3 regions of the Bradyrhizobium sp. 604_D8_N2_3 genome follow, and region 1 is predicted to be linked to each of the others. Evidence: riboswitches for the same ligand, from Rfam matches in the RefSeq annotation. Region 1 holds a riboswitch; each other region holds the start of a gene.
The links. A riboswitch is a leader RNA that binds a small molecule or an ion and turns the genes downstream of it on or off. The one in region 1 is predicted to bind cobalamin.
Positions count from the first base shown of each region.

Region 2: linked by a shared signal. The riboswitch ahead of AB7245_RS24480 (TonB-dependent receptor domain-containing protein) and the one ahead of AB7245_RS14800 (TonB-dependent receptor) in region 1 are both predicted to bind cobalamin.
Region 3: linked by a shared signal. The riboswitch ahead of AB7245_RS24440 (ribonucleoside-diphosphate reductase subunit alpha) and the one ahead of AB7245_RS14800 (TonB-dependent receptor) in region 1 are both predicted to bind cobalamin.

Region 1 is NZ_JBPWPM010000001.1:3,119,324-3,122,621, forward strand. Features, by position in the region: gene AB7245_RS14800 (TonB-dependent receptor) at 1-1,922, opposite strand, end outside; cobalamin riboswitch at 2,123-2,330, opposite strand; gene AB7245_RS14805 (hypothetical protein) at 2,561-2,926, shown strand; gene AB7245_RS14810 (FixH family protein) at 3,029-3,298, shown strand, end outside.
Region 2 is NZ_JBPWPM010000001.1:5,146,044-5,149,341, reverse strand. Features, by position in the region: gene AB7245_RS24505 (adenylate/guanylate cyclase domain-containing protein) at 1-349, shown strand, start outside; gene AB7245_RS24500 (hypothetical protein) at 476-652, shown strand; gene AB7245_RS24495 (hypothetical protein) at 805-1,017, shown strand; gene AB7245_RS24490 (hypothetical protein) at 1,120-1,377, shown strand; gene AB7245_RS24485 (hypothetical protein) at 1,506-1,727, shown strand; cobalamin riboswitch at 1,803-2,016, shown strand; gene AB7245_RS24480 (TonB-dependent receptor domain-containing protein) at 2,131-3,298, shown strand, end outside.
Region 3 is NZ_JBPWPM010000001.1:5,136,451-5,139,748, reverse strand. Features, by position in the region: gene AB7245_RS24455 (L-talarate/galactarate dehydratase) at 1-42, shown strand, start outside; gene AB7245_RS24450 (ribonuclease activity regulator RraA) at 55-834, shown strand; gene AB7245_RS24445 (nuclear transport factor 2 family protein) at 836-1,285, shown strand; cobalamin riboswitch at 1,673-1,890, shown strand; gene AB7245_RS24440 (ribonucleoside-diphosphate reductase subunit alpha) at 2,013-3,298, shown strand, end outside.

The DNA.
Region 1 (3,298 bases):
CATAGTTTCAGGCCCGCGACCGGATTGACCGCGGCGGCGATCTCGACGCCCTTGGAGGCCATCTTGCCGGCGACGTTGAAGAGGATGCCGCTTTCGGGGACGTAGACGTTCTTGCGCTCGATGTCGAAGGCCGAGAACGTGGCCTCCGCGCGCCTGTCGGCCGACAGCAGCTTCACGCCGGTCTCGTAGGTCCGCGACGTCGTGAGCAGCAGCGGCGTCGTGGGCCTGAGGATGAAGATGTTCGCCACCGTCGGGTCGGCTGCCGTCGCGTACTGGCTGTAAAGCATCACGCCGGGCGCGATGTCCCAGGTGTAGCCGATGCGTCCGGTGACCGGATTGAACGTCTTCGAGAAAGGATAGTTGGCTTTCAGGAGGCCATTCTCGTCGAAGCGGGTCCGCGACAGCTCGATATTCTCAAAACGGATGCCGCCGATCAGCGCAAAGGTCGAGGTCAGCTTGAGCCGGTCCTCGAACGACAGCGAGGCGGTGTCGAGATGGGTGTAGATCTTCTCGTCGCTGCGCGGGCCGTAGAGGCCGCGGTCCGGATTGAGGAGGTCGACGTAGTCATTGAAGAACAGCGTGTCCTGCGAGACGTTGAACTGGTTGCTGCTCGCCGCCACGGTGGCGACGAAGCGATTGTCCATTCCGCCGAGATTGGAATTGACGGTGAGGTCGGTGATGTTGCCGTAGAGCCGCTGCGCGTGATCGAGCGCCAGGCGCTCGCGGTAGATGCTCTGCGCGCCTGCGAAATTGCCTACGGTCTGGTCAAACGACGAGATCTCGTTGTTGAACCAGTGCCGGTGGGCGTCATAGCCATAGACCAGGCTCTTCAGCGAGATGTTGTTGGTGATGTCCCATTGAAAGCCGCTGCGCAGCCAGAGCTCGTTGGCGCCGCTGTGATTGTCGAGCACGTTGTAGTTCGTGGTCAGCGTGCGCGCGTCGATGGTGACCGGGACCGGCGTGCCGCCGCCGAGGTAATAGTTGCTCCAGAGGCCGGAGACGACGCCATACGTCGGCACGATGCCCGGCGCGTTCGCCGGCACCAGCGGCGTCCCCCAGTAGAAGCGGTCGTTGTCCTGCCTGTATTCGGTCGCGCCCCAGATCCTCAGGTTCTCGTTGACGCGATAGTTCAGCTGGCCCGAGACGTTGCTGAGCTTCGAATAGGTGTCGTCGATAAAGCCCTTGTTGTTGAAATGGCTGATGTCGAAGCGGTAGTCGAGGCCGTTGATCAGCGTGCTGCCGCCCGATCCGTAACCGGCGCGATAGCCGTTGAAGGAATCGTAGGAAGTGAAGGCGTCGTTGACGATTGGTCCGGTGTGCGGCGCCTTGTTCACGTAGTTGATGGCGCCGCCGGTCGCACCGAGGCCCGCCACCAGCGAGTCCGGTCCCTTGATGATCTCGACCTGCTGGAGACCAGCCACGTCCATGGGACGGCCGGTCATGGTCGACGGCCCGATCGGGATTCCGTTGTAGAGCGTGGAGATCTGGTCGCCGGAAAAGCCACGCATCGAGAAGATGGCGGGCGCGCCGGGCGCATCGCCGCCGGTGACGCCGACTGCAGCCTTGGCGACGTCGGTCGTGGTCCGGATGCCCAGGTTCTGCATCGTCTGTTGACCGATGACCTCGACGGTCGCCGGCATCTCGCGCGCCGTGATGCCGAGCCGGGAGCCGACGTCGGTGACGGCTGCCGTATTGAGCGGCGTCTGTACCGGCCCGCTCGGAGCTTGCGCGGCCGGAACGGCGACAGCAGGGGCGCCACGATTGCGTCCCGCGGCGCGCCGGGCCGCGCGCTGCTTCTGAGTGCCGGGGCTGACGGCAGGAGCCTGTCGCGGCGCAGGCGGCGACACGATCACCGGGCCGACCTCCCGGGAGCGGTTGTCCTGCGCCGCGCTTTGCGCGAGCGCCGCGGACGACAAGGACACCGACGAGAGCAGAGTAATCAGGAAAGCACGCGATAACGCTGGCCTTGCGCCAGCACGGAAATGAAGATTTTGCACGACAACGCTCTGCGGCGACGCAAACAAACCGTCACCGCGGTTGCCTTAGTCATCCACCTTCGCCCCAGGCGGCGGATGCACCGGCTACTTGTCCGACATCAGGGCACCCCGCCCAATGCGTTCGCGCGTGACCATGGCTGGTAGCAGGTTTCCTGGCTCGCGGGTCATCGCCTTCGACCACCTTCCCAGAGGCCCAAGCGGGGCTCCAGTGGTTCGTTTGGTCGTCGGCTATCCGCCTACAGTTGCGGGGGCAGCCGCGGAATTGCCCACTGAGGTGGACGCACCGCATTCCCTTGAAGAGTCCTTGCGGACACTACCGATCACGAAACTGGCATCAGGGGATGAGCGCGTCAACATCCGCGCGGGCTGCTGGACGGGCCGGTCGGTCGATGGTGGCCTTGTGTTGCTGTTTTGCACGATAGTCCGAAGGACCGCGTCGAAACGTCCAACCCGGCCTCCGGACGAGCCTGGGTAACGAACGCTTGACCACGATCATAACTGCCTTTGGTGTCCGAGTATGCTACTGAGGCCGAGTTCCGGCCCGACAAGGTAAGTCGATATTGATGCAGTTCGTCCGTACCATCCTGGCAGTCGCCATCGCCATATCCTTGGCGATGCTGCCGGTTGGCGCGTCCGCGGCGAACCTCGCAATGTCGTCGGATGGCATGCAGACGGCCATGCACATGAGCGGCGACGCCGACATGTCGATGGACGATTGTTGTCCCGACATGAAGGGAACGGGCTCCCATAGCGGCGGCTACAAGTGCGGGATGGGCTTCTGCTGCGTCGGTGGGATCATCGCGCTCGGTGATGTCAGGCCCGTGGCGTTCGAACGTCTCGCCGTCATGGCCAGCACGATGGCTATTCCCCCGGATCAGGTCGTTTCCTTCCGCGGCGGCAGTCCTCCTTTCCGACCTCCTCGAATCTGATCTCGCAAAGCCCGAGACGCGAGCGGCGTGCCTGCTCGCGACGACGACTGACGTGCGCGCTTCACGCGCCACGGCGAAAGATCAATTCATGAGGACAGGACAATGCTTTCCAAAATCAGCACCGCGGCTCTCGCCGCCACCCTTTCGCTTGCCGCTTCCGCCGCGATGGCGGGCGCGGGCGACTACGCCTTCGAGCCCGTCACTCCGCAGATGAAGAAGGGCGAAGACGTCACGCTCGCCGTTCGCCTGACGAACAAGCAGACCGGCAAGCCGATACCGGACGCAGTCATCTTCAAAAGCCGCCTCGACATGGCCCCGGACGGGATGGCCGAGATGGAATCGGCGGTCGCGCCGCTGCCGTCCAGGGAGCCG
Region 2 (3,298 bases), 2.0 Mb from region 1:
GATCCTGATCGCGCAGGCGACGGCGGACGCGATCGGCTCGAACCTCGAGCTGCGCGAGATCGATCGTCTGGCGGTGGCCGGCCAAAGCGCAACGCAGGCCATTTTCGAGGTGATGAGCAAGGCGCACGGGCTCAGCGTCCCGCAGGAGAGCCTGCGCGCGCGCTACGCCGAAGGCCTCGCCGCCTACCGCGCGCAACGCTTCGACGAGGCTCGCGCCGCGTTCAATGCAGCGCTCGAAGCCGTGCCCGGCGACGGTCCCTCGCGCACGCTGCTCGGCCGCATCGCGCAGTTCGAGGCCAATCCGCCGGACGCAGCTTGGGATGGTGCCTGGCGGCTGGAGCAGAAATAGCCGTTCTTGCTGGGCTTGCACCGCCCTTGCTGGAAAAAACGTTTCTACTGGATAACGATGTTCGCCGTGACCTATTTCTCAGGCTTAGGTTTGACGTCCCTTGTGGCGTTTGATGGGGACACGCCGATGACAGAACTTCATGACAGGCTGGAACGGTTCGAGACGCTCACCGCCGAATGCGAGCTGATTGCCAAGCTCGCCACCGACAGCACCAAGCGCGAGTTCTATCTGAGACTCTCGGAGCAGTACCGTCAGCTGGCGGTGGATATGCGGAAGGCGATCGCGACCAAGGCCGCGGCCTGACGCCACCTGCAATCCGTTCTTAATGTTTGGCGCGCATCCTTTGAGGATGCGAGCGTCGCGATCATGATTGCTCGCATTGGGAATGCCGAGGTCCGTTGCGGTGCAGCGCATCTCGCTGACGTCGCTTTGCCGCTCCTAACCAGGGCAATCCCATGCGCCTTCTCGCAGTCCTCATCTTCGCGCTCATGACGGCCGCCTGCAACCAGGAGCAGGACATCACCGGCTCGACCCCGGTCTGTGCGATGCGGAACTACAGCTCCTACAATCCCCGCGACATGAACCAGTGCGTTGCCGCCTGCAAGGCGTGCGACCACGGCAACACCGTCACCTGCACCACGTCATGCACCCTCAAGGGTGCCCACTGAGCGGCGGCGCTGGCTGGAGCTAGCGCTGAGGGTGCTCGGGCACCGGAACGATTCACATGGGTTAGTCATTGAAGCGGCAGGCAGGACGCGGAGTCCTATGGAATGGGTATGCTCGATCCCGGTCGGTTCCTGGTGTCGTGCTCGCATTGCGATGCATGGCCGATGGCGGCCAACGTCAAACGTTCGAGCTGGTCTTCGTCGCCGCACGAGGTCCGCTTCGTATGCCCGCGCTGTCGCCGCGAGGAGACCGCCATCATCTCGGCCTCCGGTGAGCTGACCCCGATCCGGCGCATCGACGCTCCGCTGCGCGACGTCACCGCGGCCTGGGCTCAGGCCCAGCGGCCAAGAGGTCGGGCGTAGCCCGCCCGTCACAGGACCAAGAGATCGGGCGTAGTCGGCTCTGCGCAACGCCTTGCGCGGTCCTTTTTTGGAACCCGGCCTACGCCGACGCGTTTCCGCTCCGACATCAACGCACCGAGGCCCTGCGAATGATCAGCGAGCATTTCGACACCCGCACCCGGATCAACATGAAGCTGGCGCTGGATCGGGTCTGCCGCAATCGCCCGGTCGGCGAGGACCATTGCTTTCGCAGGTCCGTTGCCGAGAACATCATCCGCTGCGCGCTCACAGGCCGCACCGGCATCGGCCAGCTCGTCGATGCCGGCGAGCGGGCGATGATCAGGACGCGTTCGGAGCGGGAGACGGCCTGATTGCGCCGGCTCAATCTCCGGTGCGGTGCTTTGCCCGTCATGCAACCGGCCGATTGACTCTCCGCTTGCCCGCCCCGTAGATTGGCCGGTGACGGTTCTCCTCACGGAGATCAAAAGGGAACGTGGTGCGAGGTTTTCCCGATACCGGGATATTCTCAACGCCACGGCTGCCCCCGCAACTGTAAGCGGTGAATCTTTCGTCATATGCCACTGGGAATCTCGGTCCTGGGAAGGCGACGTAAGGTAACGACCCGCGAGCCAGGAGACCTGCCGTCAGCCGTGGTCACACGCGAAGATGTCGGTCGGGGAGTACAGACATTAGCTTCACCGGAGCAATCGAACGCTCTGCCGTGAAACCTCGTTCGCTGTGACGTGCCACTGACGTCATACCGAGGTTACAAGAGTGTCCCGTATTGTCTTTGCCGCCAGGCGCTTCCGCGCCGGCGTTGTCGCGTTCGTTTCCCTGTATTCGCTCGATCTGTCCATTGCCCAGGCCCAGCAATCGGCATCGCCCGATCTGCTGCCGCCGGTCGAGGTCGCGCCGACCGAGCGTCCGGCCAAGCCGCAAGTCGCGCGGCCTGCGCCGGACAAGCCCGAGCGGCAGCGCGTCGCTCGGTTGCCGAAACCCGAGCTGGTGCCGGCGTCGCCCCCGGTTGCCGGGGTATCCGCGGCCAACCTGTTTCCGACGGTCGTCGTCAGTCCGACGGGCGTTGTCACTCCGACCAATCTGGTTGCGAGCTCGGTGACGGTTCTGACCGCCAGAGACATGGAGCGCGATCAGCGCCGGACCGCATCCGATGCGCTGAGCGCGGTTCCTGGCCTGAACCTCGTGCAGACCGGCGGTCCGGGCGGACAGACGTCGATCTTCATGCGCGGAACGAATTCCAACCACACCAAGGTCCTGATCGACGGCATCGATGTCAGCGATCCCGGCAACCCGAACCGTTCGTTTGATTTCGGCCAGTTGCTCACCTCCGACATTCAGCAGATCGAAGTCCTGCGCGGTCCGCAGGGCGGTCTCTACGGCGCAGACGCGCTGGGGGGCGTGATCTCCATCGTGACGAAGAAGGGCGACGGTCCCGCCCGCGCCACCGGCTCGGTCGAGGGAGGCTCGTTCGGAACGTTCAATCAAACTGCAAGTCTGAGCGGTTCACAGGACCACTTCAACTATGCCTTCAACGTCGCGCATTTCCACGCGAACGACGTGCCGGTGACACCGGTCGAATTGCTGCCGCCGGGGCAGAAGGCGATCGGCAACTATTACGACAACATGACCTATTCGACGAAGCTTGGCGCCGAATTGAGCGAAAACCTGACGCTCAACGGCGTCGCGCGGTATACTGACGCCACCCTGCGCTTTACCGGAGACACTTTCGATCCCGTCACATCCGCGAGCTTTCCCGCGGCCGCGCAAAGCACGCAGACGGTGCACCAGCTCTTCACGCGCGGGGAGGCGGTCTGGTCCGCTCTCGACGACCGGATGAAAAGCTATTTCGGCGTCAACTACACCAATCACTGGAACTACAACATCTCGCCCGGCAACGCGATGGCCACGATCACGACCGGCGACC
Region 3 (3,298 bases), 2.0 Mb from region 1:
GCCTGGGCCCGTGACGTCCACGAGGTCGGAAAGCGCCCCTGAGGGAGGATGGCCATGTACGAACCAAAGACGAAGCTTAGTCCCCTGGATCCGTCTGTCATCCGCCGGCTGAAGGATGTCTCCTCGGGTTCGCTGACCACCGAGCTGTTCAAGAAAGGCCTGCGCCAGTGCTTCCTGGTCGGGCTGGTGCCGATGAACAAGGACGCGGTCCGCTTCGCCGGCGAGGCCTTCACCATGCGCATGATCCCGGCGCGAGAGGATCTCGATACCATAGAGACGCTCACGCCGTATCCGAACGCGGACAATCTGCAGTGGGAAGCGGTCGAGAGTATCCCGCCCGGCCATGTCCTGGTGATCGACAGCCGTAACGATCCGCGCGCGGCCTCTGCGGGCGCTATGCTGCCGACGCGGATGAAGGTGCGGGGCGCCGCGGCCATTGTCACTGATGGTGCGTTTCGTGACGGCCAGGAGCTGGCGCGGCTCGATTTCCCCGCCTATGCCCGGCAGGTCACGGCATCGACGCGGTTGTCGTATCATCGCGTCGCGGATCTGAATATTCCAATCGCCTGCGCCGACGTGGCGGTCTACCCGGGCGACATCATCGTCGGTGACGGTGACGGCATCACGGTCGTGCCACGGCATTTGGCCGCCGAAATGGCCGACCTCTGCGAGAGGCGGGACCAGCTCGAGAAGTACCTGTCGTATCGTATCAGTGCGGGCGAGCCGCTCTACGGCGTCTATCCGCCCACACCTGCCGTGCGCGCCGACTTTGAGGCCTGGAAAAAGGCCGGTGCGGATCCGGCGCGGGCCACGACGATCCGGGCGGGAGCCTGACATGAGCAAGACATCGCCCGCCGCCATGGAGGCGACGATCCGTCGCTATTTCGACGCCTGCAACGCCGCCGACTACGATGCCTTGATGGCCTGCTTCACAGCGGACGCGGTTCACTACTTCCCACCCGGCTTGCCGGACATTCCATGGCGTGGCGCCGATACCATCGCGCGCAAATGGATCTGGTGCGTCGAGAATCTCGGGTCGCGATGGACGATCGAAAAGATTCTTTGCTCGTCGACGTCGCCGGAAGCCGTGATCGAATGGACGCACTGGAAGCGCACGCATGGCACGGCGCTTCGCGGCGACGAATGGTACGCGTTCGAAGGGGCGAGCGGTCGCATCAAGGAGATCAGGGCTTATTATGCGGCGCCCGCCGATCCCTCGGCTCGGATCTGCGAACTCGTCGATTTCGACTATCGCGATCGCGGCTATCACCTTTCGTCCGAATAGCGTCGAGCGTCCACGCCGTTCCTGGGCGGCGAGGGCGCCTTCACCGCCGTCATCGTGACGCGCATCGGGCTGACCAGCTCGGTCTGGCTCGCCGGCCAGCGATGCTCGCCGTGCGGCGAAACGAGGACCTTTGCGGAGAAGCACCTCGGTGCAATCAGGGCGAAAATTGCGGAGCTGCGCGTGCTGGAAGCGACAGTGACGTCGCTGGTGAGCGGCTGCGAGGCGACATGCAGCGGCAGCGTCGCGCCGGACTGTGTGATCCTGCAGTCGGGCCGTGGGTCACACAGCGCGCCAAGCTGAAGAGCGCCCCAAGTGCGAATTCCCGCATTCCACAGGGAACAGAGCTTCTGACCCGCAACGAATCGTTGACACCCGGCTGCATATGTCACCACATGTGGGCGTCACGGTTCCGCTGGATCGCAAGATTTAGTGGCTAAGAGGGAAGCCGGTGAACCGCGCGAGAGCGCGGAATTCCGGCGCTGCCCCCGCAACTGTCAGCAGCGAGCTGCTTCCGAACAATCGTCACTGGCGCCTTTCGCGCCGGGAAGACGGGAAGTGGGCGACGACCTGCGAGCCAGGAGACCTGCCGCGACAATCTGAACGTCCACGGGCGGGGTGTCCGGCGGTCGCTTGCATGCACCGCCCGGCAACTCTGCTGCCGGCGTTTCTGCAGCGTCCTTCCTTACAGCCCCGCTCAAACACAACGCGCGCATCACGGGGCCCATTGATGTCACTGAACCTGCACGACGCGGACACCGCTTCCGCACCCATCGTTCATTTGCGTCCACAATCGCTTGCGCCTGCTTCGAGCGAGCCGGCCATGCAGATCATCCGTCGCAACGGCAAGGTCTCGCCGTTCGATTCCGCCAAGATCGCGGTCGCCATGACCAAGGCTTTCCTTGCGGTCGAAGGCACCAGCGCGGTCGCCTCACGCCGCGTCCATGAGAGCGTGGAGCAGCTGACGGCCGAAGTCGTCACTGCGCTGATGCGGCGGGCAGGCGAGGGACGCACCTTCCATATCGAGGACGTGCAGGACCAGGTCGAGCTCGCCTTGATGCGGAGCGAGCACCACAAGGTCGCACGCGCCTATGTGCTGTACCGCGAGGAGCGGTCGCGCCAGCGCGCCGAGGAGGCGGCCGCGGAAGCGACGCCCGCTGTCGCGCCGGCACTTCAGGTCACGCTCGCCGACGGTTCGCGCGTTGGTCTCGACGCCAAGCGGCTTGCGCTGATTATCGGCGAAGCCTGCGCCGACCTCGACGGCGTTTCCGCGGCACCCGTGCTCACCGAGACCACCCGCAATCTCTACGACGGCATCAGCCAGGACGAACTGGCGCTGGCCTCGATCATGGCCGGGCGCACGCTGGTCGAGGAGGAGCCGAACTACGCCTATGTCAGCGCGCGCCTGCTGCTGGACAAGCTGCGCGGCGAGGTGCTGTCCTATGTCCATGCCGTGCCGACCTCCGCCTCGCAGGCCGATATGGCTGTACGCTATGTCGAATATTTCCCGGCCTATGTGAAGACCGGCATTGCCGCCGAACTGCTCGATCCTGAACTGGCCCGCTTCGACCTCGGCCGGATCGCGGCTGCACTCAAGCCCGAGCGCGACCTGAATTTCCAGTTCCTCGGCCTCCAGACACTTTACGACCGCTACTTCCTGCACGTCCGCGGCAAGCGGATCGAACTGCCGCAAGCCTTCTTCATGCGCGTCGCGATGGGTCTTGCGGTTCGCGAGATCGACCGCGAAGCCAAGGCGATCGAGTTCTACGATCTGCTGTCGTCGTTCGACTTCATGGCCTCGACGCCGACGCTGTTTAATTCGGGTACGCTGCGTCCGCAATTGTCGTCCTGTTTTCTCACAACCGTCTCGGACGATCTCGACGGCATCTTCAAGTCGATCAAGGACAACGCACTGCTGGCAAAATATTCCGGCGGCCTCGGCAACGACTGGACGCCGGTCCGCGGTCTCGGCGCCCACATCAAGGGCACCAACGGCGAGAGCCAGGGCATCATCCC